Regions from separate parts of the Hathewaya histolytica genome, predicted to be linked through region 2. Evidence: predicted binding sites of a transcription regulator. Region 2 holds the regulator's gene; each other region holds the start of a gene.
What was found. The regulator NrdR, encoded in region 2, represses ribonucleotide reductase genes. The targets are predictions, from matches to a motif close to CACNANATNTNGTG.
Positions count from the first base shown of each region.

Region 1 (10,870 bases), 550 kb from region 2:
CATACTGGATGGAACAAATAAAATGTGTTTTTATAGATAGACAAAACCCTAGAGAAGGTATTAAGGCTATAATTTCAGGAAGTGAATATTTAAAAGAAGGTCACTCTATGCTTATATTCCCAGAAGGGACAAGGAGTAGATCTTCAAATATGAATGAATTTAAAAAGGGTAGTTTAAAGATGGCTTTTAAATCAGGAAGACCTATAGTTCCAGTTACTTTAGATGGAACTTATAAAAGCTATGAAGGGAATAATAATAAGTTAAATGGAAGTGAAGTTAAAATAATTTTTCACGAACCAATCTATTTAAATGATATGTCTAAGGAAGAAAAAGATAGTATACACTTAAAGGTGCAAGATATAATAAAAAGCTCAATATAAAATTAAACTTTTTATATGATAAATGATTTAAACTTAGATTATAAAATTAAGATTTAAAAATTAATTTTAAGACTAAAGAATTAAAACCCCATATGGGGTTTTAATTTTTAAAATACTTTAGTTACTGTTCTTCCACAGCTTCTCTATCTCTTCCATAAAAAGAAATAGCATATAATCCAGCTAATCCAACTAGTGAATAGATAACTCTAGTGAACGCTGTCATTGTACCAAATAAAGTTGCTACAAGATCAAATCTAAAGAAACCTATAAGTCCCCAGTTTATAGCTCCGATAATAACAAGAGTAAGTGCAATAGCATCTAAAGTTTTCACTGTTATACATCTCCTTTATTATGAATTTCATACTTATTATTAGCATTTTTCGATATATTATAAGTTTTTGAATGAAAAATTTAAAGGAGAATAGTTATAATTATGGAGATTATTTTATTTCTCCATGAGATTCGTAGTTAGTAACTTCAGATACTCTATTTTTTTCATCTACAAAAACTACAGTAGGATTGTATTTTTTAGCTTCTTTCTCATCCATTAAAGCATAACTCATAATTATAATTTTATCACCTTTTTGAACTAGTCTAGCAGCAGCACCATTTAGACATATCATGCCACTGTTTTCTTCTCCTGGGATAACATAGGTTTCTAATCTTTCTCCATTATCAATATCTACAATTTGCACTTTTTCATATTCTAATATTCCAGAAGATTTTAAAAGAGCAGTGTCTATGGTAATACTACCTACGTAGTTTAGATTAGCTTCTGTAATAGTTGCACGATGTATTTTCGATTTAAGCATAGTAATATGCATTTATTCCACCATCCTATTTTATAATAATGTTATCTATAAGCCTAGTTTTTCCTATATAAACTGCTATAGCAATTAAAGTTTCATTAAGAATTTTCTCTGTGTCTTTAATAGTATTAAAATTTACAACTTCAACGTAATCTACCTTTGCAACAGGTTCACTAGAAATAATAGATAAAATTAAATCTTTTATTTTATTTGCAGAAGTCTCACCTTTCTCTATTTCTTTCTTAGCTTCCAATAGACTTTTATTTAAAACTAAAGCAGAGTTTCTTTCATCTTGAGATAGGTATGTATTTCTAGAACTTTTAGCAAGTCCATCAACTTCTCTTACTATAGGACAAGATACTACCTCTATATCAAAGTTTAAATCTTTAACCATCTTTTTTATAACAGCTAATTGTTGAGCATCTTTTTCGCCAAAGTAAGCTCTTGTAGGATTAACTATATTAAATAATTTTGAAACTACAGTACAAACACCATCAAAATGACCTGGGCGTTTTGCACCACAAAGTCCATTTGCAAGATTTTTTAATTTTACAGAAGTTAAAATTTCTTCTGGGTACATTTCTGAAACTTCTGGATTGAAAATTATATCAGCACCAGCACTTTCACAAAGTTTACTATCTTTTTCTATGTCCCTAGGATATTTATCATAATCTTCATTAGGTCCAAATTGAATAGGGTTTACAAAGATGCTTACTATAACTTTATTATTTTGAGAATGAGCTTTTTCTATAAGACTTTTATGTCCATCATGTAAATATCCCATAGTAGGAACTAATCCTACTGAATATCCTTCACTCTTCCATTCATTTATTTGCTTTCTTACTTCAGTAATACTTTTTAATATTTTCATGATATTCACTGCAATATGCAGTTTCACATCCTTTCTATAGAGTATTCAATATGTCTAATATAATTTTTTTAAAGTATCTTCAGAAATTTTAAAACTATGTTCTGATGAAGGGAAGGTTCCATTTTTTACTTCAGAAATATAGCTGTTTATACCTTCTCTCATAACATCTCCTACATTTGAAAAGGTTTTAACAAATTTAGGCTTAAGATCTGAAAACATATTTAACATATCGTGATATACTAGTATTTGTCCATCACATCCAGCGCCAGCACCAATACCTATAGTAGGGACAGATATTTCTTTGGAAATTATTTCAGCTAGTTTTGCAGGTATACATTCTAAAACAATAGCAAATACACCGGTTTCTTCTAGTTTTTTTGCATCTTCTATTAACCTTTTTGCATTTTCTTCATTTCTGCCTTGGACTTTAAATCCACCAAACATATTTACAGATTGAGGAGTTAAACCTATATGACCCATAACAGGTATTTGAGCTTTAACAATAGCTTTAATCTCTTCTACTACAGAAGCCCCGCCTTCAAGCTTCACGGCAGAAGCACCACCTTCTTTTATTAATCTTCCAGCATTTTTTACAGCATCGCAAATTGAAGTTTGGTAAGACATAAAAGGCATATCTCCAACTACAAGTGTATTTTCTGTACCTCTAGTTACAGCTTTGGTATGATGTATCATGTCTTCCATAGTTACACTTAGTGTATCTTTATATCCTAAACAAACCATTCCAAGTGAATCACCAACTAAAATACCGTTTATCCCTGTATCGTCCATTAATTTAGCAGTAGAGTAGTCATAGCAGGTTAGCATGGTAAGTTTTTCACCCTTTGCTTTTGATTCCAAAAAAGTTGCTACTGTATTTTTCATTTTAATTATACCTCCATAAGGATTTTTTCTAATTTACTATAATCCCTTTTTTTATTTTTTTCTTTTGAAAGTTTTAATAAATTTAAAGATAAAATTTTATAAAGTTCCCTATGCTCTTTAGGAATTGCATCTAAATGATGAATTATAGTACCTATATCATCTCTTTCAATGGGACCTGTGAGAGACGATATAAAGCCTTTATTCTGTATATTTTGTACGTTGTTAAGCATTAAGGGCATTAAAGCATTTAAGGCTTGATTTTCTTCAACCCCACAAAGCTCTAGATAATTTGTACCTAGATTTAATATAGATAAAACTAAATTAGACACAGTTACATTGGCTAAATGATATAAATATTTATCATCTTTAGAAATTATAAAGGAATTGTTACCTAGAAAATTTATAAAATCTTTTACAATACTAATTTTTTCGTTAAATCCTTCTATGGAAAAATAGGCATCTTCTAAGCCTATATATGAGGTATGTTTATCTGAAAAGGGCCACATTGGGTGGATTGAAAATCCATATGCACCAAATTTGTTTATGTCTGTAAATACATCAGAACTCAAGGAACCACTTGCATGAGCAAGGAATTTATTCTTTAAGTTATTACAGAGTTTTAGAGAATTCCATACATTTTTTATTTCATCATCAGGAGTAGTTATGAATATTAAATCACTACTTTCTAATAAAGAATCCATGGAATCGAAAGTGTGTAAGGTTAAATGTTTATGTACAAATTCTTCTGATTTTAGAGAATTGCAAAAAAAGCCACTAACTGTTATACCTTTTTTCATAAAATACTTTGCAAGGTTACAACCAACCTTTCCTGCTCCAATAAAACCAATATTATTAAACAATATTATCACCACCAGTCTTAAATATACTGGTTCCGTAAGTTGTCTTATTCCTATAGAAGGATATAAGCACTAAAATATAAACACTAACAATAAACAAACGGTGCAGTTCTTTCAGATAAGATACTACCCAAAAAAATTTTAACATATATTTTTTACATATCCAACAAATTAAGAATTTTCAGATTTAAAAATAAACTTGATAATATCTCCAAAATATTCAATAATAATATTGGTATATATTTTTTAAGGAGGAAGACGTAAATGAGAATTTTAATGGCGTTATTGTCTACATTATTATTTGCTGCAATTGGTTTTGTTATTTTTGCTTTTTTAAGAGAATTTGTTTTTTCAAAAGTAAAAGTGAATAAATGGATAATTCTTAGTATTACCATTCTAATAGTTGTCCTAACATCATATTTTGGAGTTTCAGGTAAGAGTATATTGGGAAGATATATTTTACCTACAATTTATGTAATATTTTTCTTATGGTTTTTAGATACATCAGGATTATTTAATGCTGTTGAAAGCAAAGGTAAAACCTATGAACAGAATAAAAATAGAAAAAAAGATGTAATTAGACCAAAAGCTAAGCCTAATAGAGTAAAAAACACAAATAAAAATGATAAATAATATAAAATTAATAATTAAATAGGAATAAAATACTTAAAGTATTCACTATTTAAAATATAAATAACGAATATAATGCCTATAGTTTTTTTTTATTAGACTAAAAATCCTCAATAGTATAGAATCGGATAAGGGGATATATGGTATAGGATACTATAAAATCCTATATAATCATTATGAAAAATCCCTAGAATTTTACTAGAGGGGAAATGTTATATATGTTTAGGGAAATAAAATGTGATGAAATGACTTCAAAGGAAAGAATGAAGGCTTTTGCCAGGGGAGAAGAAGTAGACAGAATTCCTTGTTCTCCTATTATGGGCGAAACATGCGCACCTTTATTTGGAATATGGCCAAGAGAACATAATCATTCTGCAGAATTAATGGCTAAGGTAGAGATAGAGGTATATAAAGCATTTAAGGCTGATGGAGCAGGAATAGGTACAGGATTAAGAGGGGTTGCTGAGGCTATGGGAACAGAACTTGTATATCCAGAGAAAAGTATGTCTTATGTAAAGGAACCTCTTCTAAAATCCTATGATGAATTACATAGGCTTAAGCCAGCAAACCCTCATAAAGACGGTAGGTTACCTCTTATTTTGAAGGCTCTTCAGATGATAGATAAAGAAGTAGGGCATGAAGTAGGTGTTTCAACAGATATAGCAGGACCTATAAGTGTTGCATCTGCCATCCGCGGGGCTGAAAATTTAATGAAGGATATTAGAAAATGTCCTGAAAAAGTACATGAATTATTGGAAATAGTTACAGAGAGTAATTTACTATTTATTGATGCTGCTTGTGAACTTGGGTATGGAGTAGGCTTTTCAGATCCTGTTGCATCTTGTAGTATGATTAGCTCTAAGCAATTTAGAGAATTTGCTAAGCCATATTTAAAGAAGTGCATAGATAGGGTTGCCTATTGGAGAGGTGCAGGAGCATTATTACACATTTGTGGTAAGAGTAAAGATATATGGGAAGACATGGTGGAACTTGGTATTTCAACACTAAGTATAGATAATGTTGAAGATTTAAGTGAAGCAAAAAAACTAGTAGGGGACAGAGTTTGCTTAGTTGGAAATGTTAGACCAGTAGAAACTGTAAAAATGGGTTCTATTGAAGATATATATAAAGAATGTAGTACTTGTATAGAAAAAGGATGGGACAATCCTAATGGATATATTTTAAGTACAGGATGTCAAATTCCTATAGGTACAAAGAAAGAAAATATACAGGCTTTAATTGATGGTGCTAGGATTTACGGAAGCAATTATAGGATTCCAAGGAAATAATAGTGATAAAAGCTCTACCGCAGATATACGGTAGAGCTTTTATATTAATAAAATTATAAATTTTAGCTACATCCAGTAGTAGTACCACAGTCTAGGCATACTTTACAAGTACCATTTCTAACCATTCTAGTACTAGCACAATTAGAACAAACCTCTGTATACAATCTTTCACCATCTATTTCATCTTTACTTGTAGTGGTGTTTTCTGAATTAGTAGGAGCGATTATATCATTAGCATTATTTATAGCATTATAAGGAAGATCGTAACTGTCAGGTTTAACTTGGCAACGACTAAAATCCCCATTTTCAATATCTATAACTTTACTTATTAAGTCTGAAATAGAAGTTACATATTTGATGTAAGGGTGCTTTTGAACAAAACCATATGGTTCATATTTTTGGCCTCTTAACATCTTAGCTATATCTTTTGGTGGTACATGGTATTGTAGCATAACTGAAATTGACTTAGAAAGAGAATTTAAAAGTCCTGTAATAATAGTACCTTCTCTATCTGTAGTTATATAGATTTCGCAGATCTCCCCATCCTCACGTCTATTTACAGTAGTATATACTTTAACATCATCTATTTGCGCAGGATGAGTAGTTCCCATTCTAATACCTTCTGGTTTATCCCTTTCAGAGTATTTAGAGTAGTGAAGTTCTTTAGCTTTAGCTAATAATTCACTATAGTTTAGATCTTCTAATTTTTTATTTTCTCCATCAGTTAAAGTAGTATTAAGTGGTTGGCTAGCCTTTGAAGAATCTCTATATAATGCTATACCTTTAACACCTAACTTCCATGATAGAAGAACTACTTTCTTAAAGTCATTTATTGTAGCATTTTTAGGTAGATTTACTGTTTTTGAAATAGCACCAGATATTAATGGAGTAATAGCAGACATCATTAAAACATGGCCTTCAGGTGATATATATCTTTCCCCTGAACCGCATTTATTTGCAGTATCAAAAATAGTTAGGTGTTCTTCTTTTAGATGAGGAGCTCCTTCTATTTTTCCATCTACTATTTTTTCATATTCATATCCATCTTCATTTACAGTTTCTTTTCTTAAAATATATTCTAAAATATCATTTATTTGTTCTTCAGTATAACCAAGATTTTTAAGAGATAATTCTATAACTGGGTTAACTATAGTCATATATCCGCCACCAGATAATTTTTTGTATATAAAGTGACTGAAGTATGGTTCAATTGATGTAGCACCACAATCCATGGCGAAGGATATTGTTCCTGTTGGTGCAATAACTGAAACTTGAGCATTTCTATAACCATGCTTTTCTCCAGATTCTAAAGCACGAAGCCATGATTTTTTAAGCTCTTCTCCTAAATAATCTAATCCAATTTCTTTTAGTATGTTATGTTTAACTTTAATTGGTTCATAGTTTAGACCTTCATAAGCTGATTCTAATGCACCAGCAACTCTTGAGTGGTTTCTTATAACTCTCAACATATGATCTTTATTTATGTCATATTTTTCAAAGGCACCTAACTTTTCTGCCATTAAGGAAGAAACATAATATGATTGGCCAGTTAATGTACCAATTAAGCTAGCTGTTAGGTTTCTTGCAGCTTCTGACTCATATGAATATCCCATTACCATGAATAAAGATGCTATATTAGATATTCCAAGACCAGTTGTTCTAAATAAATGTGTCTTTCTTGCAATATCTTCTGTTGGGAATTGTCCCCAATGAATTGAAGCTTCAAGAGCTAATTGTAATAAACTAACTAAATGAGTGTATTTTTGAATTTCAAATTTCTTAGTTTTTAAGTTATAGAATTTGAAAATATTTATTGAAGCTAGGTTACATGCTGTATCATCTAAGAATGCATATTCACCACATGGGTTTGTTGAGTTTATTCTATTATGTTTAGCATTATAAACACCATCTTCTCCACAAGGACAAGTATGCCAAGCATTAAAAGTATCATCAAATTGAGGGGCAGGGTCGGCACATTTCCATGCGGACTCGTTAAAGGCATCCCATAACTCTTGTACTTTAACATTTTTATTTATACTTTTATCAACTCTTCCAGAAAGTTCTATCTCTGCATTAGGTTCTTTCTTTAAGTTTTCTACTTTATCCATGAATTTATCGGAGAATCTTATAGAGTTATTTCCGTTTTGTCCTGAAACAGTTTCATATGCTTCACCTTCAAAGCTAATATCATATCCCATTTTTCCAAGAGCACGGACTTTATCTTCTTCATTAGCTTTCCATGTCATAAATTCCATTATCTCTGGATGATCAACATCTAAGATTACCATTTTTGCTGCACGGCGAGTTGTTCCTCCAGATTTTATAGCCCCAGCATTTCTATCAAAGGATCTTAAAAAACTCATTAATCCAGAAGAAAAGCCTCCGCCAGATAATCTTTCACCTTTAGCTCTAATGGTTGAGAAGTTTGTTCCTGTACCTGAACCACCTTTAAATAATTTAGTTTCAGTTACAAACTGCTCAGATATAGAATGCTTTCCAAGTAATTTATCTTCTATAGATAGGATAAAGCAAGCTGATGCCTGAGTTCTTGTATAGAAATCTTTTGATTTAACTGCTTTACCTTCTTTTTCATCATAATAAAAATTATTATTGCTATTTCCCTTTATTCCATAAGCTAAATTTAATCCTGTATTAAACCATTGAGGTGAGTTTGGAGCATACATTTGATTTAAGAATGCATAAACCATTTCATCATAATAGATAGATTTTTCTTCTTCAGTCTCTATGATTTTTTCATCAATAAGTGCTTCTGTCCAGAAACTTACTAATCTATGTGCTACTTGCTTCATACTATTTTCGCAGCCTAACTTGGTGTTTACACCAGCTTTTCTAAAATATTTTGAAGCTATAATATCACAAGCATTTTGTGAGTAATGGATAGGAAATTCTAAATCTTTCATATCTACTAAGACTTTATTAGTTTTATAATCCTTTAAGATTACATTTACTTTTTTCCAATTAAATAGATCGTATACTGTAATATCTTTTCGGTTTTCTAATTCTTTTGTAAAGACTCTTTTAAAAATGTTATGGATTTTATGCATAATATACTATCAGTAGCTTAAAAATATAAGCTACATCTAGTGTTCACCTCCTAATAAATTATAAACGCAAACAAAATACTATATATAGTATTTTGTTTTTCAATCAAACACTATATATAGTATTATATGATATAAAATATATAATTTCAATAAAATAATTTTAATAAAAATAATAATAAAAATTGTACTTATATATAATACCATAATATATGCTGAGGAGCTAATTTTCAGTATTTTTAATTAAATGATATTGATTTACAATATAAAATATATACAATATAATTTAAATATATTATTAAAATCGTAGGAAGAAGGGATTTAGTGTGATAATAGAATTTAATAATGAAAAGCCTATTATTCATAATGAAACTTTTATTGCAGAAAATGTGGTATTGGTGGGAGAAGTTATTTTAGAAAGAGACGTTAATATATGGTATAATTCTGTGCTTAGAGCAGATATAAATAAAATAACTGTAGGTGAAGGCACTAATATACAAGAAAATTCTACAGTTCATGTGGCACATGAATATGGAGTTAAAATAGGGAAGAATGTTACAATTGGACATAACTGTGTTATTCATGGATGTAATATTGGAGATAATACCCTAGTAGGAATGGGTTCTATAATATTAAATGGAGCGGAAATAGGAGAGAATACTTTGATAGGGGCAGGAAGTGTGGTAACTGAAGGAAAGACAATACCTTCAGGGGTACTTTGCCTTGGTTCTCCAGCAAGGGTAATAAGAAATCTGACAGAAGAAGAGATTATCTCATTAAGAAATTCTTCTAAAAATTATGTGGCACTATCAAAAGCATATTTAAATAAATAATTAATATAAAATATTATTGAAATGGAGATAAATTAATTATATAATGTTTTTAGCTAAATATATGGAGATGAAGCTCTCCTGAAAAGTATTTTTTCAAATCGCTTGTTATGCTAATGGCTTCTACGATGTTAATCGTAGAAGTTTTTTGTTTGTAAAGAATGAGGAGGAGATTAAATGATACAGAGTATAGCAATTATTTTATTCTTTGGTTTAATATTTAATAAAATCTTATCTAGTATTAAAGTACCAGGAATATTAGGTATGATAATACTTGGTGTAATTATTGGACCATATGGCTTTAACATACTTCATCCATCTATATTAAATAATAGTAGTGAAATTAGGAACATGGCCTTAATAATAATTTTACTTAGAGCTGGACTTGGTCTTAATAAAAGTATACTTAAGAAAGTAGGTATAACATCTATAAAAATGAGTTTTATTCCCTGTATATTTGAAGGGATAACTGTAATGATGATTTCAAAAACTTTACTTAAAATTTCTTATATAGAATCAGGAATGTTGGGGTTCATTCTGGCAGCTGTATCCCCAGCTGTTATAGTACCTTTTATGCTTAAATTAAAGAAGAATGGAAACGGAATGGATAAAGACATTCCGGTTATAATACTTTCTGGTGCGTCTATTGATGATATCTTTGCCATTACATTATTTGGTGTCTTTATTGGGATTTTTAGTAATACTGGAGATAGTATAGGAAAGGTTATGTTAAACATACCAATAGAGATAATAGGTGGCATAATATTAGGGGTGTTTTTCGGATTTGGTTTAAATTGTCTTCTTACAAAATTTAAAGATAGATTAAATTCTTTAGAAAAGCTCTGTTTGCTTCTTTCTATAGCTTTCTTATTGAAAATTTTAGGAGACTATACTAAAGTTTCAGGTTTACTAGCTATAATGACTTTAGGTTTTTGTTTACTAGAAAAAAATGAAGAGGAAGCCATTATGTTAGAAAATATGTTAAAGAATATATGGTTCTTTGCGCAAATATTTCTCTTTGTATTAATAGGCTCAGCAGTAGATGTGAATGTAGGATTAAAAGCTGGCATACTAGGAATAATAATAATAGCTATAGGTTTAGTAGGGAGAAGTGTGGGAGTTAATATAGCTTTAATAGGCTCTAATTTAAACTTTAAGGAAAGATTATTTTGCTCTATAGCATACTTACCAAAAGCTACAGTTCAAGCTGCTATTGGTGCCATTCCATTATCAAAAGGAGTTCCATCTGGTGAGATAATA
Region 1 is NZ_LR590481.1:2,094,281-2,105,150, reverse strand. It holds gene FGL08_RS10160 (lysophospholipid acyltransferase family protein) at 1-380, shown strand, start outside; gene FGL08_RS10155 (DUF378 domain-containing protein) at 502-711, opposite strand; gene panD (aspartate 1-decarboxylase) at 821-1,204, opposite strand; gene panC (pantoate--beta-alanine ligase) at 1,218-2,060, opposite strand; gene panB (3-methyl-2-oxobutanoate hydroxymethyltransferase) at 2,115-2,942, opposite strand; gene FGL08_RS10135 (Rossmann-like and DUF2520 domain-containing protein) at 2,948-3,802, opposite strand; gene FGL08_RS10130 (hypothetical protein) at 4,064-4,432, shown strand; gene FGL08_RS10125 (uroporphyrinogen decarboxylase family protein) at 4,648-5,718, shown strand; gene FGL08_RS10120 (vitamin B12-dependent ribonucleotide reductase) at 5,781-8,783, opposite strand; gene FGL08_RS10115 (gamma carbonic anhydrase family protein) at 9,107-9,613, shown strand; fluoride riboswitch at 9,668-9,743, shown strand; gene FGL08_RS10110 (cation:proton antiporter) at 9,788-10,870, shown strand, end outside.
Region 1: FGL08_RS10120 (vitamin B12-dependent ribonucleotide reductase) is a predicted target of NrdR. The motif match lies at 8,892-8,905, and genes of this name have one in related genera.

Region 2 (10,870 bases):
AATGTGTAAAACTTTAAATATAAAGTACAGTATTTTAGCAAATATAATCTCCGCTTCTGTTGGAAGTCTTTCATTATTAGTAATGTTATTTTTGCCTTTAAGTAATTGTATCCAAATAATACTTAAAGTTTCTATTGCGTTTTTGATGGTTTATATATCGATTAGAAAAAATATAAATCTTATTTTAAAGGGTGTTTGTGTATTATTTCTTTATACCATAGCGTTAGGTGGGATTTGTATTTTCTTGAAGTATAACGAAACTGGAGTTATGCCTAAAAATTCATATGTAATTAATTTCACATATAAAAAATTAATGTTAGGAATAATAATCACTTCTATGTTCTTGCAAAGAATAATACTATTCATTAAGGACAAGCTATTGATAAAAAATTTAATTTATGATGTAGAAATAAATATTAATGGAAGTTATAAAACTATAAAAGCATTTTTAGATACGGGAAATGAGCTTAGGGAGCCAGTAACAAATTTACCTGTAATTATAGTTGAAGAAGATGTGTTTAAAAATGTAGATATAAAAAAAGAAGAGTATATAATTCCATATAGAGTTGTAGGAGGGTATGGTGGTAATCTCAAAGGAGTAAAAGTAGATGGATTAAGATTTTTATCAAATGGAGAAAATTCAGAAGTTAAAAATGGCATTATTGCTTTTTGTAATACTAGTTTAAGTAAGACTGGAGAATACAATGCTTTATTATCTAGAGGGATTTTATAAAATTGGAGGGTGGAAAATGATAAATTTTAAAATTATCGTAAATAGAATTATTTCTAAATTTAGCATATTTGCAAAAAAAGTTTTTTACATAGGGGGTAATGATGCTTTACCACCACCACTTACAAAAGTAGAGGAAGAAGAATTATTAAATAAAATCGTACAAGGAGATGAGAAGAAGAGATCTATTTTAATTGAAAGAAATTTGAGACTTGTAGTTTATATTGCAAGAAAATTTGAAAATACAGGAGTGAATATTGAAGACCTAATTTCTGTAGGTACCATAGGTTTGATTAAAGCTGTTAATACCTTTGATCCTAATAAAATGATAAAGCTTGCTACCTATGCATCCAGATGTATAGAAAATGAAATTTTAATGTATCTTAGAAGAAATAATAAAGTGAAATCAGAAATTTCTTTTTATGAACCATTAAATACAGACTGGGATGGGAATGAACTTTTATTATCTGATATATTAGGTACAGAAAATGATATAGTTTACAATATGATAGAAGATGAAGTTGACAAGCAATTACTTTTAATTGCTATGAAGAAATTAAATGAAAGAGAAAAAGAAATTGTAAAGCTTAGATTTGGATTAAATGGACAAGGTGAAAAGACTCAGAAGGAAGTAGCTGACATGTTAGGCATATCCCAATCATATATATCTAGATTAGAGAAAAGGATAATAAAAAGATTAAAAAGAGAAATTAGTAAAATGTTATAAGGTTGTCTCATGTATAAAATTTATTTCATAAGGGGAAAATTCTAATGCAACTATACTGAAGGGATGGATGACCTTATGATAATTAACAAAGTTGAAATTTGTGGAGTTAATACAGCTAAACTCCCTATATTAAAAGAAAAAGAAATGATGGATTTACTTTTAAAGTTAAAAGAGGGCGATATAAATTCTAGAGAAAAATTTATAAGAGGAAATTTAAGGCTAGTACTAAGTGTAATCCAAAGATTTAATAATAGGGGGGAAAATCCAGATGATTTATTTCAAGTAGGCTGTATAGGATTGATTAAGGCCATAGACAATTTTGATTTAACTCAGAATGTAAAATTTTCTACTTATGCTGTTCCTATGATTATAGGGGAAATTAGAAGATATTTAAGAGATAACAATTCTATAAGGGTAAGCCGCTCCCTTAGAGACATAGCATATAAAGCATTACAAGTTAGAGATAGGTTTGTAAAAAAATTTAATAAGGAGCCTACTGTGACAGAGATAGCAAAAGAATTGGAAATACCGCGAGAAGAAGTAGTCTTCGCACTGGATGCTATTCAGGATCCTGTATCCCTATTTGAACCTATATACCATGATGGTGGAGATGCTATTTATGTTATGGACCAAATTAGTGACAATAAGAGTTTAGATGAGAACTGGATAGAAAACATATGCATTAATGAAGCTATGAAAAAATTAAATAATAGGGAAAAGTTAATATTAAATTTAAGGTTTTTTAATGGTAAAACACAAATGGAAGTTGCAGATGAAATTGGAATTTCTCAAGCACAAGTGTCTCGTCTAGAAAAATCTGCATTAAAACATATGAGAAAATTCGTATAAGGCCTTTTGGCCTTATATTTTTAGTATAAACCATATGTTTTTTGCATAATATATCATAAGATGTTTATAGGGGGTAGATATTTTGGAGGATATTAAAGAAGTTCAAGATTTATTTTCTTTAAATAATATTAGAAGCATGGAAGTGGTAGATTTAGATTCAGGTAAGAAATTAGGATTTATAAAAGATCTAGTTATAAATTGTGAAGATTATAAGATAATATCTATACTTCTACCGGAAGAAAAAGTATCTTGGTTTGGTAAAGAGAACTATTTAGAAATTCCTTGGAATAAAGTTCATAAGATAGGGGAAGATGTTATATTAGTGCAAGGATTAGAAGAAACAATAAATTTAAGATGATTAATTTAATATCTCTTGCATTAGGTATAGAAAATACAGAGCAAAAATGTTAATATAAGAGTAACAATTTATATTATTAAAGGAAGATGCTAGTATGAAATGTCCATATTGTAATTACAGTGAAAGTAAAGTAGTAGATTCTAGGTCTACTGATGATAATTCAGCTATAAGAAGAAGGAGAGAGTGTCTTGGGTGTGGAAAGAGATACACTACTTATGAGAAATTTGAAAATATACCTATTTTAGTAATTAAAAAAAATTCAAGCAGAGAATATTTTGATAGAAATAAAATAATAAATGGGTTAATTAAGGCTTGTGAAAAAAGACCTATATCTAGAAATAAAATTGAAGAAATTGCTGATGAAGTTGAAAAAAAGCTTTACAATGACATGATAACTGAAGTAAATTCAGAGTACATAGGTCAAATAATAATGGATATATTAAAAGAAGTGGATGAAATATGTTATGTTAGATTTGCTTCTGTATATAGACAATTCAAAGATATAAATACATTTATGGAGGAAATCAAAAACCTAATAGATAATAAGGAATAAAGCCCTATAGGGCTTTTTTTATGTATAATAAAAATACGTTAAAATAGTTAAAAGTAAGTTAAAAGTTCTATTGAAAAACTTTTAATAGGAATAATAGATGTTAAAATATACTTATAGATAATAGGAGAGGTGAATTATGAAAGAAATACAGATTAAACAATACAAGTTTATAGGTACTAACTATGATAATGTAAATATTATATTTTCTACAGCTGAATGTGGGTTAGATTTTAATAAGAATTCAGATGAGGGAAGAAAAAATTTAGAAAATTTAAAAGAGTGGTTTGAATTAAGTGATGTAGGATATTTAAATCAGGTTCACGGGGATAGAGTTATTAAATATAAGGGAATTACAGAAGATGGAGATGCAATTATAACAGGTGAGAGTGGGGTAGCTATAGGAGTATTTACTGCAGATTGCGTTCCTATATTACTTTTAGATAAAAAGAATAAGGTGTTAGCTGCTATACACAGTGGATGGAGAGGAACTTTAAAAAATATATCTAGTAAAACTATAGATAGAATGGTGAGTGAATACTCTGCTAACCCCGAAGATATTTTAGCTTACATCGGACCTCATAATGGGGCATGTTGTTTTGAAGTGGGGGAAGAGGTTATAGAACAATTTAAGAGTACAAAAGAGTTTAAGGAAAGTATGATAGAAGGTAGAAACTTAAACTTAGCAGAGTATATAGAGAATGCTCTTGTAACAAGTGGTTTAAAGAAAGACAATATAAACTTGATACCAATATGTACTTATTGTAGTAAGGATGTAAAACTTCATTCATACAGAAAAGGAAAAGATGGTTATGGAAGAATGTTTTCTTTTATATATAAAAAATAATACATTAATCTAATATGAGTTAAGGGGAGTGTGCATAAATATGAAGGACTCAAAAATACTTATTGTGGATGATGAAGAACATATTCAAGAATTAATAAAATTTAACTTAGAGAAAAATGGATATAAGGCTTTTTGTTCTAGCAATGGTATGGAAGCTATTGAAATCGCTAAAGAAGAATTACCGGATTTAATTCTTTTGGATCTAATGTTACCAGGAATGGATGGTTATGATGTTTGTAAAGCAATCAGGAGAGAGAATACTCTGTCTACGGTACCTATTATAATGATAACAGCAAAAAGTGAGGAATTCGATAAGATACTAGGATTAGAATTAGGGGCAGATGACTATATAACAAAGCCATTTTCTATAAGAGAGCTTTTGGCAAGGGTTAAAGCTATTCTTAGGAGAACTGTTATGCAATATGAGGACAAGTGTTCTAAGTTTGGGAACATATCGGTAAATTTTGAAAAACATGAGATTTTAAAAGAAAATAATAAGGTAGAACTTACTTTAAAAGAATTTGAATTACTAGAGATACTTTTAAAAAATAAAGGAAGAGTAATGACAAGGGAGTTTTTATTAGATAAAATATGGGGATATGAGTATATAGGGGAAACGAGAACCGTAGATGTCCATATAAGACATCTTAGAAAAAAGCTAGAGGACGATGATAAGAATCCTAAATTTATTCAAACGGTAAGAGGTATAGGATATAGATTTAGCACAGGAGAATAGATATGAGAAAAAAATTAATGTGTTGTTTTTCCTTTGCACTTATTTCTATATTGATAGTAACGTCTTTTCTACTTATTAGAGTATTTGATTATAAAGAAGAACAACTAACAAAGACTTATTTGAGAGCTAATAATAAATTAATGGAAAAATTAATTAATGAAAATAAGATTAGCAACAGGTACAAATTTAATAGAGAAGAAGTAAGAGTTACCTACATTGATAAAGATGGAAAAGTTATATTTGATACTCAATTAGATAAGTATGAACTTAATAACCACTCTAATAGGGAAGAATTTAAAATGGCTATGGAAAAAGGTGAAGGAATAAGTATTAGACATAGTAGTTCTGCAAATAAAAATATGATGTATTTAGCTACGAAGCTTACAAGTGGAAATATAATAAGGAGTTCTATATTTGTGGATAACCTTAAAATAATTGATAAAAAGTTTTTAAATTATTATATGTTTATAATAATTATGATACTTTTACTTGCCTTATGGTTATCCATAAAACTTACCTATATTATTGTTAAGCCTATTAAAGATTTAGATTTTACCACTTCTAGAATAGCTAAAGGGGAATTAGATAGGAGAGTTAGTATTACAACTAATGATGAACTAGGGAAACTAGGAGAAAACTTTAATTTTATGGCTCAAAAGTTAGAAGAAACTATTAAGGATGTTTTAGATAAGCAAAATAGATTAGAAGCTATATTAGAATGTATGGATAGTGGTATAATTGCTGTAGATAGGAGCTTTAAAATTATTATGATTAATCCATATGCTGAAAGGATATTTGGAATAAACAGGAATATAATAGGTGAAAATTTACTAGATAATATAAGAGATTTTGAACTTGAAAAAATATTAACTGATAATAATGATGATTATAAAGAGATTAAAATTATGTTTCCAGAAGAGAAGGAGCTTAGGATAAAGACTACAGATATAATTAATAGAAATGAGCATATAGGTACTGTAGCCGTAGTTCAAGATATTACAGATATTAAGAAACTAGAAAATATGCGTTCACAATTTGTGGCCAATGTATCTCATGAACTTAAAACTCCATTAACATCTATAAAAGGTTTCGCAGAAACACTAAAAGAAGTAGAGGAACCTGAACTTAGAGAAAAGTTCTTGGGAATTATAAATAACGAATCAGAAAGACTTACAAGACTTATAAATGACATTTTAACTCTTTCACATATAGAGCAACAGAAGGAACTAAAGGAAGAAGTAATAAATATAAATGACGTATTGAATGAAGTATGTATTTTAATACAACCTACGGCAAATAAAAAACAAATTAAATTAACATTAGAAGATACAAAGGTGGGTAGTATATTAGGAGATATTGATAAGTTTAAGCAAATGTTAATTAATCTTATAGACAATGCAGTTAAATATACAGAAACTAATGGATGTGTTAAAATAATACCTAAATCGTACGAAGGTTATTTTTCTATTAGTATAGAGGATAATGGGGTTGGTATTGCAAAAGAGGAGATCCCAAGATTATTTGAAAGATTTTATAGAGTAGATAAAGCGAGATCTAGGGCCAATGGAGGAACAGGTCTAGGACTTGCTATAGTTAAACATATTATAATTCTATTTAATGGGAAAATAGAAGTGGAAAGTGAGCTTGATAAAGGAAGTAAATTTATTTTAAAAATTCCATACAATTATAAAAATATATAATATAAAAGCACCTTGTCTTATGGCAAAGTGCTTTTATATTATATTTGAACTTACTATATTTCTAAAGATTTTGTTAATTAAATTTAACATGCATACAATCTTAATTAACCTAACCATAATAGTTACTTAACCTAAATACCATATTATTTTAATTATAGAGAATATAGATAATACTAAAAGTGTGGAGGGGATAATTAATGAAAAGAAAAGGGATTAATTTATTAATAGGATTACTAAGTATTTCAATGGTTATAGGTTTGTTTACGGGATGTGGGAATGGGAAAAAGACATCAGAAAGTATTAAAGAAAAAAGTAAAAATGAAGAAAAAATACAAAAGATTACAGGAACAATAACTGCATTAGGTTCTTCAGCACTTCAACCATTGGTTGAACAATCAGCTAGGAATTTTAAAATTAAAAATCCTAAGGCTACAATAAATGTACAAGGTGGTGGAAGTGGCTCTGGAATTAATCAAGTAGCAGATGGAAATTGTGATATAGGAAATTCAGATGTTCCTGCTGAAGCAAAGTTAAAAAATAAATCTAAATTAAATGAATTAAAAGATCATAAAGTATGTGCAATAGGCTTTGCTATGGTAGTTAGTAAAGATGTTAAGATTGATTCACTAACAAAAGAGCAAATACAAAAAATATTTGAAGGAAAAGTGACTAATTGGAACCAATTAGGAGGAGAGAATAAACCAATTAATATTATAAATAGGGGGGCATCTTCAGGTACAAGGGCTACTTTTATAGATACTATAATGAAAGGTAAGAAAGAGAAAAATGGATTAGGTACCACTCAAGACTCTAGCGGTGCAGTTAGAACAGCTTTAAAAAGTACTGATGGTGGTGTAAGTTATTTAGCATTATCTTATTTAACAGACACTGTTAAAGAAGATATGAAAGTTATAAAAATAGATGGAGTAGAAGCTAATAATGAAAATATAATAAATAAAAAATATCCATTTTGGTCTTATGAACATATGTATACTAAAGGTGAAGCAAAGGGGGTAGCAAAAGAATTTTTAGAGTACATGGTTAGCGAAGAAAATAAATATATAATTGAAAAACTTGGATATATCCCAATGAGTAATTTTAAATAAATAATAGGCCAGCAAAGCTGGTCTTTCTTAAATAAAAACTTTAATGAGGCGATACTATGAAGAAAAAAGGTTTTTATCATACGTTAAAAACAGAATATTTAGGTAGAAGTTATGCAACCATTTGTGGGGTTGTTATAGTGATTCTAACCATTTCAATTATTACTTTTCTTACTTTAAAGGGACTAAAAATATTTACTCAAAATGGAGTTTCAATAATTAAATCTATTTTCTCAGGAAATTGGGCACCAGAAGCGGATATTCCAACTTTCGGAGCTGCAAAATTTATTTTAAGCTCTACTTTTGTATCCTTAGGGGCGGTCGCAATAAGTGCGCCCACTGGCATAGCTCTTGCTATATTTATGAATTTTATTTCTCCTAAAGTTGGTAAAAGTATTTTAAAGCCTGCTCTAGAATTGTTTGTGGGGATACCATCAGTAGTTTATGGATGGATTGGAATCACAGTTCTTATACCCTTTATAAAGTATATAACTGGGGGAGTAGGGTTTAGCTTACTTGCTGGGATAATAGTGTTAAGTATAATGATTTTACCTACTATTGCAAGTATATCTGTAGACTCACTAAAAACTATTCCTAAGCACTATATAGAGGCATCTTATGCATTAGGAGCTACAAGATGGCAAACTATATCAAAAGTTGTTTTACCGGCAGGAAAAAGAGGTATATTAACTGGAATAGTACTTGGAATTGCAAGGGCATTTGGGGAAGCACTTGCTGTGCAGATGGTTATTGGTAATGCTGTTAGGTATCCATTAAACTTACTAAAGCCAGCTACCACAATAACAAGCATATTAACTATGGATATGGCCAATACTGTAGAGGGTACACTTTGGAATGATGCATTATGGTTTTTAGCCTTACTATTACTTTTTATATCATTTATATTTATTTTACTTATTAAATTCTTGGGTAGAAGGAGTGATGTCTAATGAATAAAGAAAAAGTAGATAAGATATGGACATGCATTCTTTACATTATATCCACATTAGTTGTATTATTATTAGTTTCATTATTAGGATATATTCTTTTCAGGGGAAGACATTTTTTTAGTTTTAATTTTTTATTTGGCTCCCCTAAAATAGGAGAATCTGGTGGTGGTATAGGGCCCCAATTATTTAATTCAATTTACATGCTTGTAATATCCTTAATAATATCAATTCCTTTAGGTATAGGAGCGGGTATTTATCTCGCTGAGTATTCAAATGAAGGTATTTTTATAAGAATAGTAAGACTATGTATTGAGACTATGGCATCCTTACCATCTATTGTAGTAGGTTTTTTTGGACTTTTAATATTCGTTATTTCCACTGGATGGGGATTTACAATTCTATCAGGAGCTCTATCAATTAGTATTTTAAATCTACCTGGATTAACTAGGGTAAGTGAAGATGCAATTCGTTTAGGAGGAGAAGGAATAAGAGAAGCGAGCTTAGGACTAGGAGCCACAAAGTGGCAAACTATAATTAAAGTAATCTTACCTAATGCCTTTCCTAAAATTTTGACAGGAATAATACTTGCAGCTGGAAGAATTTTCGGAGAAGCAGCGGCGCTTTTATATACTTCTGGCATGAGTGCTCCAGAAGTAAGCTTTAAATTATCAGAACTGTTTAGTAAAAATTCAGCTTTTAATGTTTTTAGACCTGGAGAAACACTTTCGGTATATATATGGAAAATTAATTCAGAGGGAATGATTCCTGATGGAGATAGAATAGCTAATGGAGCATCAGCAGTTTTGATCCTGATGGTTCTAATATTTAATATATCTTCAAGGATAATAGGTGACAAAATATATAAATCATATACAGGAAAGAAATAAGGTCTATAAAGGGGAATGTATAAATGAATATAATAGAGGCAAAGAAATTAAATTTTTATTATGGAAATAATCATGCTCTAAAGGATATAAATATAAAAATTGAAAAAAATGAGGTTACAGCTCTAATAGGACCTTCAGGTTGTGGTAAATCAACATTTTTAAGAACGATAAATAGAATGAATGACTTAATTGAATCAGTTAAGATTACAGGAGAAATAACTTTTGAAAACAGAAATATATACTCACAAGATTATGATGTAATAAAACTTAGAAAGCGAATAGGGATGGTATTTCAAAAACCTAATCCTTTTCCAATGTCCATATACGATAATATAACATATGGTCCTAGAATTCATGGAATTAAAGATAAAAATAAGTTAGATGAAATAGTAGAAAAAAGCTTAATCGGAGCAGCCATATGGGATGAAGTGAAAGATAGGCTTCATAAAAATGCTTTAGGATTATCAGGGGGACAACAGCAAAGGTTATGTATTGCAAGGACCCTAGCTGTAGAGCCAGAAATTATTTTAATGGATGAGCCTACTTCAGCCTTAGATCCAATATCTACATCTAAAATAGAGGAATTAATGGATGAAATTAAAAAAAATTATACAGTTATAATTGTGACACATAATATGCAACAGGCAGGTAGGATATCAGATAAGACCGCGTTTTTCTTGAATGGAGAGATTATAGAGTGTGGAGTTACGGAGAATATATTTTATAATCCAAGTGACAAAAGGACAGAGGATTATATAACAGGGCGTTTTGGATAATATTTTTAAAATTACAAAAAGGAGGTATATAGTATGGTTAGAACTTCTTTCGATACAAGTCTTCAGGAATTGCATAATCACATTCTTAGAATGGGAAGTATAGTTGAAAAACAAATATATAATTCAGTTAAATCTCTTATTGATACGGATATTGAACTTGCAGATAAAGTGATTAAAAATGATGATCTAGTTGACACTGCAGAAAAAGAAATAGAAGATATGGCAATTAAACTTATAGCTACTCAACAACCTCTAGCTGTAGATCTAAGGGATATATTTACAACTACTAAAATAGTAACTGACCTAGAAAGAATAGCAGATCACGCTGTAGATATTAGTAAAATAACTAAAAAACTAATTGGAGAAAGTTATATAAAAGAGCTTATCTTTATTCCTAAAATAGCTTATATAGTTAATAATATGGTAAAAGATTCCTTGGATGCCTATGTACAAAGTGATGTACATGGAGCCTATGAGGTATGTAAAAGAGATGATGAGGTAGATGCACTATACAAAAGTGTTTTTAAAGAAATGGTTGAAGTTATGGGGAGAGATGTTAAGTATACAAACCAAGCAACACAATTTTTATTTGTATGTAAATTTTTAGAGAGAATAGCAGATCACGCGACTAATATTTGTGAGTGGACTATTTACATG
Region 2 is NZ_LR590481.1:1,539,871-1,550,740, reverse strand. It holds gene FGL08_RS07625 (sigma-E processing peptidase SpoIIGA) at 1-733, shown strand, start outside; gene sigE (RNA polymerase sporulation sigma factor SigE) at 750-1,457, shown strand; gene sigG (RNA polymerase sporulation sigma factor SigG) at 1,533-2,306, shown strand; gene FGL08_RS07610 (YlmC/YmxH family sporulation protein) at 2,389-2,664, shown strand; gene nrdR (transcriptional regulator NrdR) at 2,759-3,217, shown strand; gene pgeF (peptidoglycan editing factor PgeF) at 3,354-4,061, shown strand; gene FGL08_RS07595 (response regulator) at 4,102-4,797, shown strand; gene pnpS (two-component system histidine kinase PnpS) at 4,800-6,497, shown strand; gene FGL08_RS07585 (phosphate ABC transporter substrate-binding protein PstS family protein) at 6,695-7,603, shown strand; gene pstC (phosphate ABC transporter permease subunit PstC) at 7,660-8,550, shown strand; gene pstA (phosphate ABC transporter permease PstA) at 8,550-9,437, shown strand; gene pstB (phosphate ABC transporter ATP-binding protein PstB) at 9,461-10,213, shown strand; gene phoU (phosphate signaling complex protein PhoU) at 10,247-10,870, shown strand, end outside.

Region 3 (10,870 bases), 770 kb from region 2:
TTATTAAATATATCAAGAAAACATGGATACAATGAAGATAATGTTTGGAGTATATTTTTCTACGCAATTATAGGTGGTGCTGTAGGTGGTAAACTCCTTTGGGTTATTACCGACATTAAGCTTATAATAGATGAACCAAGTATTCTATTAAATTTAGGATATGGATTTGTAATTTATGGTGCTATAATAGGAGGGGTTATAGCTATATATATGGCTTGTAAAAAATATAATTGGAATACTTTAAAGTTTCTAGATATAGCAGTACCGTGTGTTGCTATAGCCCAGGGATTCGGTAGAATTGGATGTTTATTTGCAGGATGTTGCTATGGTGCACATACAGATTCTCATTTAGGTATAGTTTTTGAAAATTCATTATTTGCACCTCCGGGGGTAAGACTTCATCCTACTCAGATTTATTCATCTATATTTGATTTTTTATTAGGAGCTTTTTTATTGTTGTATCTTAAGAAAGATCATAAAGATGGACAGGTATTTGGGGCATATATTATAAGTTATAGTATAGGAAGATTTTTAATAGAATTTTTAAGGGACGATCCAAGAGGTAGTGTGGGAATGTTGTCTACATCCCAGTTTATTGCTATATTCACTCTAATTTTTGGAGTATTAATGTTTTCAAGATATAGATTTAAGAAAAATCAAAAATAGTTAGAGAGGGTTTTTAGAGTGAGGATACATAAGAAATCGCTTATTTTAACTTTTATTTTATGTATATGTTTTACAATGACAGGATGCAATAAGTTAAGAACTGCAAAAATTAAATTAGGACTTAAGAATAATAATTTTGAATATATGAGATTAAACAAAGTAAAACAATTAGTAATTCAAAGTACACGTGATAAAGGGTTTAGATTTGTTGTAACTAATAACGATGTTATAAAGGAAGCTTATGATATACTCTCTTCAGCTAAAAAAGCTAATGGCAAATCTTATTTAGAATCAGATTATATATTTGAAATTCATGAAAAAAATGGAGAAGTACATCGTTTTAATTATGTGGCAGGGCTAGATAAAAAAGAGGGAGGAAACTTATACGATGATAAAAATGTATATGTGGTTTCTTCTAGGTTAGATAATGATATATTAAACAACTTTGAAAATATAAGAAAGCCTAGAGCTTTTAAAAATGTTTATTATAAATCAATACTAGATACTATAGGTAAGTATATGGATAGTAATAAGGATTTAGCAAATAAAAAAGTCGGATTAAATTTAAAAGATGATATAGATATACAAAAGTTTATTTTATCCTCAGATTTAGAAGAGTTTAAAAATAGTTTAAAAGAAAAATTTCCTATGATTGAACTTACAGAAAAAACTGAAGACTGTGATATAATTATAAATATAGATACTGAAGGATATAAGTCTATAGTATATAAATCTATTATTGAATTTTCTTATAAAAAAACTAATACTAAGCCTAAAAAGTATTATGTTTGGGGTAAATACTCTAATAGGAACTGGAAGATAGATATTTATGATGATAAAAAGCCGAAAGACTTTTAATTTTAACTTTTAGAGGAGGAATTAAAATGAGTAGTTGTGATGGATGCCCAAGCAAATCAAGTTGCTCAAAGGCTTCAGAAGATAAAGGTTGTAGTGTTATATTACCTAAGTTTGGACATGTAAAAAATGTAATAGGTGTTATGAGTGGAAAAGGTGGAGTAGGTAAATCAACAGTAACAGGTATATTAGCTACGAAGCTTAGAAGTTCAGGCTATAAAGTTGGAGTTTTAGATGCAGATATAACAGGACCATCTATGCCAAGGTTTTTTGGAATTAATACAGAAAGAGCAACAATTAGTCCGACAGAAGACCCAAAGGTATTCAAATTTATTCCGGTTGAAACTAAGCAAGGTATAAAAGTTATATCTTTAAATTTATTAACAGAAAAAGAAGAAGAACCAGTTATATGGAGAGGTCCCGTAATAAATGGTGTTTTAAATCAGATGTATGGAGATACAGAATGGGGAGAGTTAGACTATCTTTTAATAGATATGCCTCCTGGAACAGGGGATATATCATTAACAGTAATGCAAAGTCTACCTATTAATAGTATAGTAATAGTTTCAACACCTCAAGATATGGTTTCTATGATAGTTAAAAAAGTAGTTATAATGGCTAAAAAACTTAACATAAAAACCCTTGGGGTTGTGGAAAACATGAGCTATGTGAAATGTAAATGTGGAGAAAAAATGAAGGTGTTTTCTAATAAGTCTGCAGAAGAGGGAGCAAAGGAACTTGGACTTCCATTACTTTCTGAAATGCCTATAAATAAAGAATTAATAGAACATATGGAAAGTGGAGATATAGAAAGTTTTATATCTTCAGATAAGACTTACGATGAGCTTTTACAAAACTTCAATAAAGAGTACTCTAATAATAGAGTGATATTATAGTATTTAAAGATTATTTTTAAAGTAATTAAAACCCGAGAATTTTAATCTCGGGTTTTTTATTTTAAAAAAATTATTTTATTATTTAGAATCTATATTTATATTATTAGTAGCTAATATTTGTTTTAAAGGAAACATTGCTACTAAAAATGATGTTATACAAAATTCAAAAGATAAAAATGATAAGTTATAATTTAAAGAATAGATAAAAGGATTAGCGCCTTTAGCATATTCTGAAAAGAAAATTATCCCAGATAATACGTGACATGTTAGTCTCCCAACCATACCTATTAATACTCCAGATATGAGTTTGGATTTTATTATAGCGTCACTATCCTTTTTAACATTAGGTTTAAGATATCCACTTAGACCTATAAACATATAGGCAAGAGGGTAGTCAAGTAATAATTGAGCAGGATGGACAATATATCCACCGAAGAGCAAATCAATTATACCCATTAAGAATCCTGTAAGCATACCTACTTGAGGTCCATAGATTAGAGACATTATAACTATAGGAACCATACTTCCAGGAGTAATACTACCTCCTTGAGGCATTTTGTATAATGTAATTTTGTTTAATACTACAGATAAAGCTACAGCCATGCCTACTTTTACGATTATATTTGTAGTTAATTTTATTTTTTTTACAGATATAAAAGCTATAAGTAGAGCTAGTACAACTAAAATTGAAATAATATTAGGAACTGTAAGTAAACCTTTTGGTAACATAAAAAAACCTCCTCATTATTTGTGCAAGGAGCATTTAAAAATAGTTTATTAATAAACACATGCTTTCCTACGCTGGCATTACCCAGTTCAGGTTTTAAGGGTATTTCTCAGTCTAAAAAGACACCCCTAGCACAAAGATTTTATTTTAGATGATTAGTTCCAAGGTTATTATAGTATTAATATAATCATTTTACAAGTATTTAATAAATATTAAAAATTAAGCAGAGAGGAATTAAATACTCTCTGCTTAGATAAAGCTTATTTAAAATCTAATATTTATTTTACTTTCAATACTCTCATAGAATTCATTACTGCAAGTAATGCAACTCCAACATCTGCAAAGACAGCTGCCCACATAGTTGCAAGACCAAGTGCGATTAATAATAGAACAATAAGTTTTACACCTAGGGCAAAATAAATATTTTCTGTTACTATTTTTCTTGTGAACTTAGCTATTTTTATTGAATTTGATATTTTGGATGGTTCATCAGTCATAATAACAACGTCAGCAGCTTCTATAGCAGCATCAGAACCGAGTCCACCCATGGCAAATCCAACATCTGCCCTTGCTAGAACAGGAGCATCATTTATACCATCTCCTATAAAGGCTACCTTTGCTTTAGGGGATTTTTTAGCCATTATATTTTCAAATATGCTAACCTTATCTCCAGGTAGTAGTTCAGCATGGACTTCTGTGATATCCAAAGTATTTGCTACATTTTCAGCAGTGGTTTTATTATCGCCAGTTAGCATAACAAGATTTTTAATACCATAAGACTTTAACATAGATATAGCATCTTTTGCATCTTCTTTTATTTTATCTGATATAGTTATGCTTCCAAAGAAATTATTGTCAACAGCAACGTATACGCTAGTACCAATATCTTTTGATGGTATAAAGTTAACTCCGAACTTATTCATAAGTTTACTATTACCAGTTAAAATTGTTTTCCCATCAAACTCTGTTTTAATACCATGTCCAGGTATTTCCTCATAATTTTTTAGCTTATCTTTTTCTACTTTTTTTCCATAAGCTTTTATTATAGATGTTCCTATTGGATGAGATGAATATGCTTCACATAGTGCTGCATATTTTAAAAGATCTTCTTTCTTAATACCTTCTGCTGGATATAAGTTATTAACTTCAAATACACCTTTAGTTAAGGTACCAGTTTTATCGAAGACTACAGTTTCTAAGTCATTTAAAGCTTCTAGATAGTTACTTCCCTTAACTAAGACACCAGATTTTGAAGCGGCACCTATTCCTCCAAAGAATCCTAGTGGAACAGATATAACTAAAGCACAAGGACAAGATACAACAAGGAAGCTAAGTGCTCTTTGTACCCAATCTAAAAGATTAGAATCTTTTATAATCATTGGAGGTATAAATGCAAGGGCAATGGCTGCCATTACAACTAGGGGAGTATATACCCTAGCAAATTTAGTTATAAATTTCTCAGTTTCTGCTTTTTTTGAACCAGCATTTTCAACTAAGTCTAAAATTTTAGATACAGTAGATTCGGAAAAATCCTTTGTAACTTTCAATGTTAAAACACCATTTTTATTTATGAATCCACTTAGGATTTCATCACCTTTTTTAACATCACGAGGAAGAGATTCTCCTGTAAGTGCTGAGGTATCCATAGACGAATCTCCATCTAATATGAATCCGTCTAGGGGAACTTTTTCATAGGGTTTTATAACTATTATATCGCCAATAGAAACATCCTCAGGGGATACTTCTTCTATAGAGTCACCAATTTTTAAATTGGCTTTATCAGGTCTTATATCCATTAAGTCAGCAATTGAGTTTCTTGAGCGATTAACAGCTATATCTTGGAAAGTTTCTCCAACTTCATAAAATAACATAACTGCCACAGCTTCAGGGAAGTCTTTAATTGCAAAAGCTCCGATTGTTGCTATAGTCATTAGGAAATTTTCGTCAAAGACATCACCTTTTTTAATGTTAGATAAAGCTTTTAATAATACATTTTTACCAATTAAAATATAACTTACAAGGAAAATAGCAAGTTTAGGATAGAAATCAAACTTCATAATTAAACCGATAATAAATAGTATAGTTCCTAAGGATAGTCTAATAAGTGTATTTTTATCTACAACATAAGACTTGTCTAATTTCTGTTTTGTAGTTGTTTTAGTAGAAGTATTTTTATATTTTACTTTAACTCCAGGTTCTGTAGAATCTACAATGTTTTTTACACTATTAAATAATTCATCTCTTGAAATAAATTTTTCAAATTCTATATTTAAAGTAGAATTTGAAAAGTTAAAGCTTGCTTCCTTTACTGCCTCCAAATTATTAACTTTAGATTCAATTTTTGCTGCACAATTGGCACAATGCAGTCCTTCTAATATTAAACTCATTTTAGATGTGGATTTTGAATTTTTAACAGTTTCAATTATCTCCACATCAGGTTCTAATTTTTTTACGATAGCTTCAATTTCTGAAGTAACAATTTCCTTATTAACCCCTTGTTTAATAGTTACAGTTAAAAGGGAGGTACTAAAGTTTAGAACAGCACTTTCTACAGTACTTAGATTCTTAACCCTTTCCTCAATTTTAGCTGCACAGTTTGCACAATCCAAACCTTTTAATATAAATTTAAAATCCCTTTTTTCACTCATTATATATTCACCCCTTATTTAAGTCTTAGTCTTCATTTATATGATCTAGGGCCATATGGAAGATATCTTCAATATGGTTATCGTCAAGAGAATAGTATACTGATTTGCCTTCTTTTCTGTATTTTACAAGTCTAGCTTGTTTTAGAACTCTAAGTTGATGGGATATAGCTGATTGATTCATTTGGAGCAATGTTGCTATATCACATACACACATTTCAGATTTAAATAAAATAAAAATTATTTTTATTCTTGTAGAATCTGAAAAAACTTTAAAGAGATCTGAAATATCTTGCAATGTATCTTCATCTAGCATTTCTTTTTTTACTTTATCAACTATATCTTCGTGTATTACATTACACTTGCATACTTCAATAGGTTGCTTGGAATCTTTATTTTTAAGCATTAGTATCAACTCCATAATATATTCATATAAACATATGAGCATATATTCATATGTTCTTTGAATATATGATAACATTAATTTAGTGGACAATCAATATAGAAAATATTTTTTATTAAATATTAAGAAAAACTTATTTATATATTTTATATTATGTCAATATTAGAATAGGGATAAAAAATATAAGAAATATAAGATATTAAGGCAAAATTACGTTAATTTAGTGATATACCTTAAATTGAAAATTGATAATAATATATTAAGAGCGTATAATATTCCAAGTATGGTTTGTTCAATATATTGTGCAAGGGGGTACCATGTATATGCTATATGTAGTTAAGCGTGATGGTAGAAAAACAAACTTTGATTCCTCCAAAATATCTAAAGCCCTTAAAGGAGCAGCGGATGAGATAGGATATGTATTTAGTACAGAGGAAATAGAAACTTTTAAAAATGAAGCTTTAATTAGGATAAAAAAATTAGATAAGAAAGAGTTAAATGTAGAGGAAATCCAAAACATAGTAGAGAAAATGCTTTTAAGTAATGGACATAAAGATGTTGGCGTTGCATATTCAAACTATAGAAAAGAAAGAGATAGAATAAGAGAGATAAAATCAGATTTAATGAAAGCTATAAATAAAATAGGAGTAGAAACTGATAGGGATAATGCAAATGTAGGAAATAACTTCAGTTCAAAACTACTTAGAATAGCTAGTGAATCTAATAAATGGCATAACCTTTCAATGATGCCTAAGTATTTGGCAAAGTTACATGAAAATGGTGACTTATATTATCATGATTTAGATAGTTATAATCTTACAATCAATTGTTTACATATACCCACTAAAGAAATTTTACAAAGAGGATTTAATACGGGTTATGGAACAATAAATCAACCTAAAAGAATAGACTCAGCTGCTGAACTTTCATGTATTTTACTACAATCAACACAAAATGATATGTTCGGGGGGCAGTCACATCCGGATTTTGATAATGATATGGCTAGTTTTATACAGCCAACTAGAGAAGAAATTAAAAGAGAACTTAAGGGTTATGGTATAGACGGTGAGAAGTTAGAACAGTTAACGGAAGAAAAACTAAGGAGATCTATAAGTCAGGCTATGCAAGGTATTGTATATAATTTAAATACTATGCATTCTCGTGCAGGGTCTCAAGTTCCTTTTAGTTCTATTAATATAGGAATACCAAATTCAAAAGATGCGGCACTAGTATGTGAGTTATTCTTATTAGAATATGAAAAAGGACTTGGGAAAGGAGAACAACCTATTTTCCCAAATATAATTTTTAGAGTTAAATCAGGGGTAAATAGAGAAAAAGAAGCTCCGTTTTATTACTTATATGAACTTGCATGTAGAGTTGCAAGTAAAAGGATGAATCCTACCTTTATGAATTTAGATGCTGATTTTAATAAGAAATATTTTGATATTGGGGTAGTTCCAGCTACTATGGGATGTAGAACATATATATGTTCTAATGTAAATGGTGAACCAGGAACAAAGGGAAGAGGAAATATAGCCCCAACTACTATTAATTTACCAAGGTTAGGATTAATGGCAAAGGGTGATAGAAATAAATTCTTTGAACTTTTAAGAAATAAGTTAGATTTAGCAAAAGAATCTTTACTTCATAGATATGATGTATTAAAAAAATTAAAAGTAAAGGATCTTCCTTTTATAGCCGGTCAAAATTTATTAAAAGGATCAGAAAATTTAAGTGGAGATGATTCTATCGAACCTATACTGAAACAAGGAAGTTTCGCCATAGGATTTATAGGTCTTGCAGAAGCTTTAGTAGCAATAACAGGAAAGCATCATGGCGAAGATGTGGAATCTAGAAATTTAGGTATTGATATAATAAACTATATTAGAGATTATACAGATAAGGCTACAGAAGAAACAAAGCTAAACTGGAGTACATACGCAACACCAGCGGAAGGATTGAGTGGTAAATTTATAGTTCAAGATAGAAAAGTATTTGGGGAAATAAAGGGAGTTACTGATAAGAATTACTATACTAATAGTTACCATGTTCCAGTTGGATATCCAATTTCTATAAAGGATAAAATAGATATAGAGGCACCATATCATAGCTTGTGCAATGGTGGGCATATAACTTATCTAGAGGTAGATGATTGTCCTACAGGAGATGCTATAATGTCTATATTAAATTATGCTTATAGTAAGACAAATATAAGTTATATAGGCATTAATTTTCATATAAGATATTGTAGAAGTTGTGGAACATACCTACAGACAGGGGAAGAAAGCTGTCCAGTTTGTGGAGGTAAAGATATTCAGGGAATATCAAGAGTTACAGGTTATTTAAGTCTAGATGAAAGGTTTGGAGCAGGTAAGTATTATGAAAGAGAAGATAGAGTTACTCACACTAGTAGTAAAAAAGGATATACTGACTATGTAAGTAAATAGGTGATATATGTGAATACAGAAGATAGGAATATAAGACTTTCAGGGATAATTTTTGAGAGTTTAGCTAACGGGCCAGGTATAAGGAGAGTATTTTTTTCCCAAGGATGTACACATAATTGTGAAGGCTGTTTTAATAAACACACACACAGTTTTCATGGGGGAGAAATTTTTAGTATTAAAAATTTAATAGATGATTTAAAGGATAACCCTATAATAAATGGAGTTACTTTTAGTGGAGGAGATCCTTTAGAACAAGCAGAAAGTTTTTATTACTTAGCACAAGAAGTTAAAAATTTAGGTTTAAATATTTGGTGTTATACGGGTTATACTTTCGAATATATTCTAAAGCATTTAGATGAAAAGGCATTTTGGAAGGAGCTCTTAGATAGTATTGATGTAATTGTAGATGGGAGATTTATGGAATCACAGAAGAATCATAGTTTAAAGTATAGAGGATCTAGGAATCAGAGAATCATAGATGTGAAAAAGAGCTTAGAGTTAGGTAAAATAATTCAATTAAATTATTAATAAAGGGATACTATAGTATCCCTTTAATTTTGTTCATCTTCATAATCGTTTTTATAATTCGCTCTATAGCTAAGCATGATTTCATTTAGTATGTCACCAGCTGCAGGTGGAGTGTATGTTATAGCATTGGCACCAGCTGCTATAGTTTCTCTTATAGTGTCTTCTGTAGGACCACCAGTAGCTATGATAGGGAAATCAGGAAACCTTTCTCTTATCTTTCTTACGATATGTGCAGTCCTTTTAGCACCTGATACGTTAAGAATAGTGGCTCCAGAGGCTATTCTTGCCTCGATATCTTCAAATTCTGAAACTACAGTAACTATAATAGGTATATCTATAGTTTCTCTCATTTGAGTTATAACTTCATTTGGAGTAGGATTATTTACTACTACCCCCAAAGCTCCTTTAAACTCAGCATCTAATGCTAAATTAACTACTCTTTTTCCAGTAGTAATTCCACCACCTACACCACAAAAAATTGGAACATCTGCTGCTAGGAGTAGTGAAGCTGTTATTATTGGTTGAGGGGTAAATGGATAGACAGCTATAATAGCGTCAGCATTAGTATTTTTTATTAAAGCAACATCTGTGGTAAATAAGAAAGACTTTAATCTTTTACCAAATATCACAATACCACTGGCATCTCTTATGGCATTAGGTACTTGTATCATATGGTTTCTTAAAGTGCCATTAATTATTGGTACATTTTTACGCATAGAGCTTCACTCCTTTTATATGAATTTATATATAATTATAGATTACTATTATATTTAATTAAATTATTTATATTTTGTAAAGTAATTTATAAAAAATATAAATATTAATTTTAAGTTACTATTTATATAATTTATATTGTATATTAATAATCTAAAATAAACAATTTATTTTCTAAATTTCTAATAGGTTGTAAGTCCTCTATGTCTAATATATTACTATCTATTTTTTCACTATGGGTAAAATTAATTAAAAAATCTTCTATACCTGAAAGTTCAAAATTTAATCTAGGAGTTTTATAATGCATAGGTATAACTAAATTGCTCTTTATTGAACGACATACTGAGTAAGCCTCTTTATTATCTATAGTGTAATTTCCACCTACTGGTATTAATAATATATTTATATTACCTAGGATTTGAATTTCTTTTAGTGTAAGAAGATGTCCTAAATCACCTAGATGACAAAGAGTTATACCATCAACTTCCACCTTAAATATTGTGTTTTCTCCTCTTTTTGCCCCATTAAACTTATCATGATATGATTTAAATCCCTTTATTTTAATATCATCTATTAAAAACTTTCCATGACTATCTATAACTACATAATCCCCGCTTACATATTGAAGACAGTTATGGTCAAAATGGTGGTGACTTATTAGAAGTATATCTGCTTTTTCTTTGTAAACTTCATATCCTATAGTGTCATCAAAAGGATCGATAAGAATTTTTTTATCATTTTTAGAGATTATTAAAAAACTAGAGTGTCCAAGCCACTTGATTTTCAAAATATCACATCCTTAATTAAAGTATTATATACTATAGTTTGTATGCATTATATTTAGTATACAAGGAAAGAATGAAAAATAGTTTGAATAAATAAGTCTAGAGTGTTAATTTTTTATATTTACCAGTTGAAATACTATGTAGATTCATTATATAATTTATTATACAATCTATTGACTATATGAAATAAAATAGTTATATTAT
Region 3 is NZ_LR590481.1:2,314,339-2,325,208, reverse strand. It holds gene FGL08_RS11190 (prolipoprotein diacylglyceryl transferase) at 1-666, shown strand, start outside; gene FGL08_RS11185 (YhfM domain-containing protein) at 685-1,524, shown strand; gene FGL08_RS11180 (Mrp/NBP35 family ATP-binding protein) at 1,551-2,417, shown strand; gene thiT (energy-coupled thiamine transporter ThiT) at 2,496-3,146, opposite strand; TPP riboswitch at 3,194-3,284, opposite strand; gene FGL08_RS11170 (heavy metal translocating P-type ATPase) at 3,423-5,792, opposite strand; gene FGL08_RS11165 (ArsR/SmtB family transcription factor) at 5,818-6,195, opposite strand; gene nrdD (anaerobic ribonucleoside-triphosphate reductase) at 6,516-8,639, shown strand; gene nrdG (anaerobic ribonucleoside-triphosphate reductase activating protein) at 8,649-9,167, shown strand; gene FGL08_RS11150 (beta/alpha barrel domain-containing protein) at 9,191-9,883, opposite strand; gene FGL08_RS11145 (MBL fold metallo-hydrolase) at 10,027-10,668, opposite strand.
Region 3: nrdD (anaerobic ribonucleoside-triphosphate reductase) is a predicted target of NrdR. The motif match lies at 6,484-6,497, and genes of this name have one in related genera.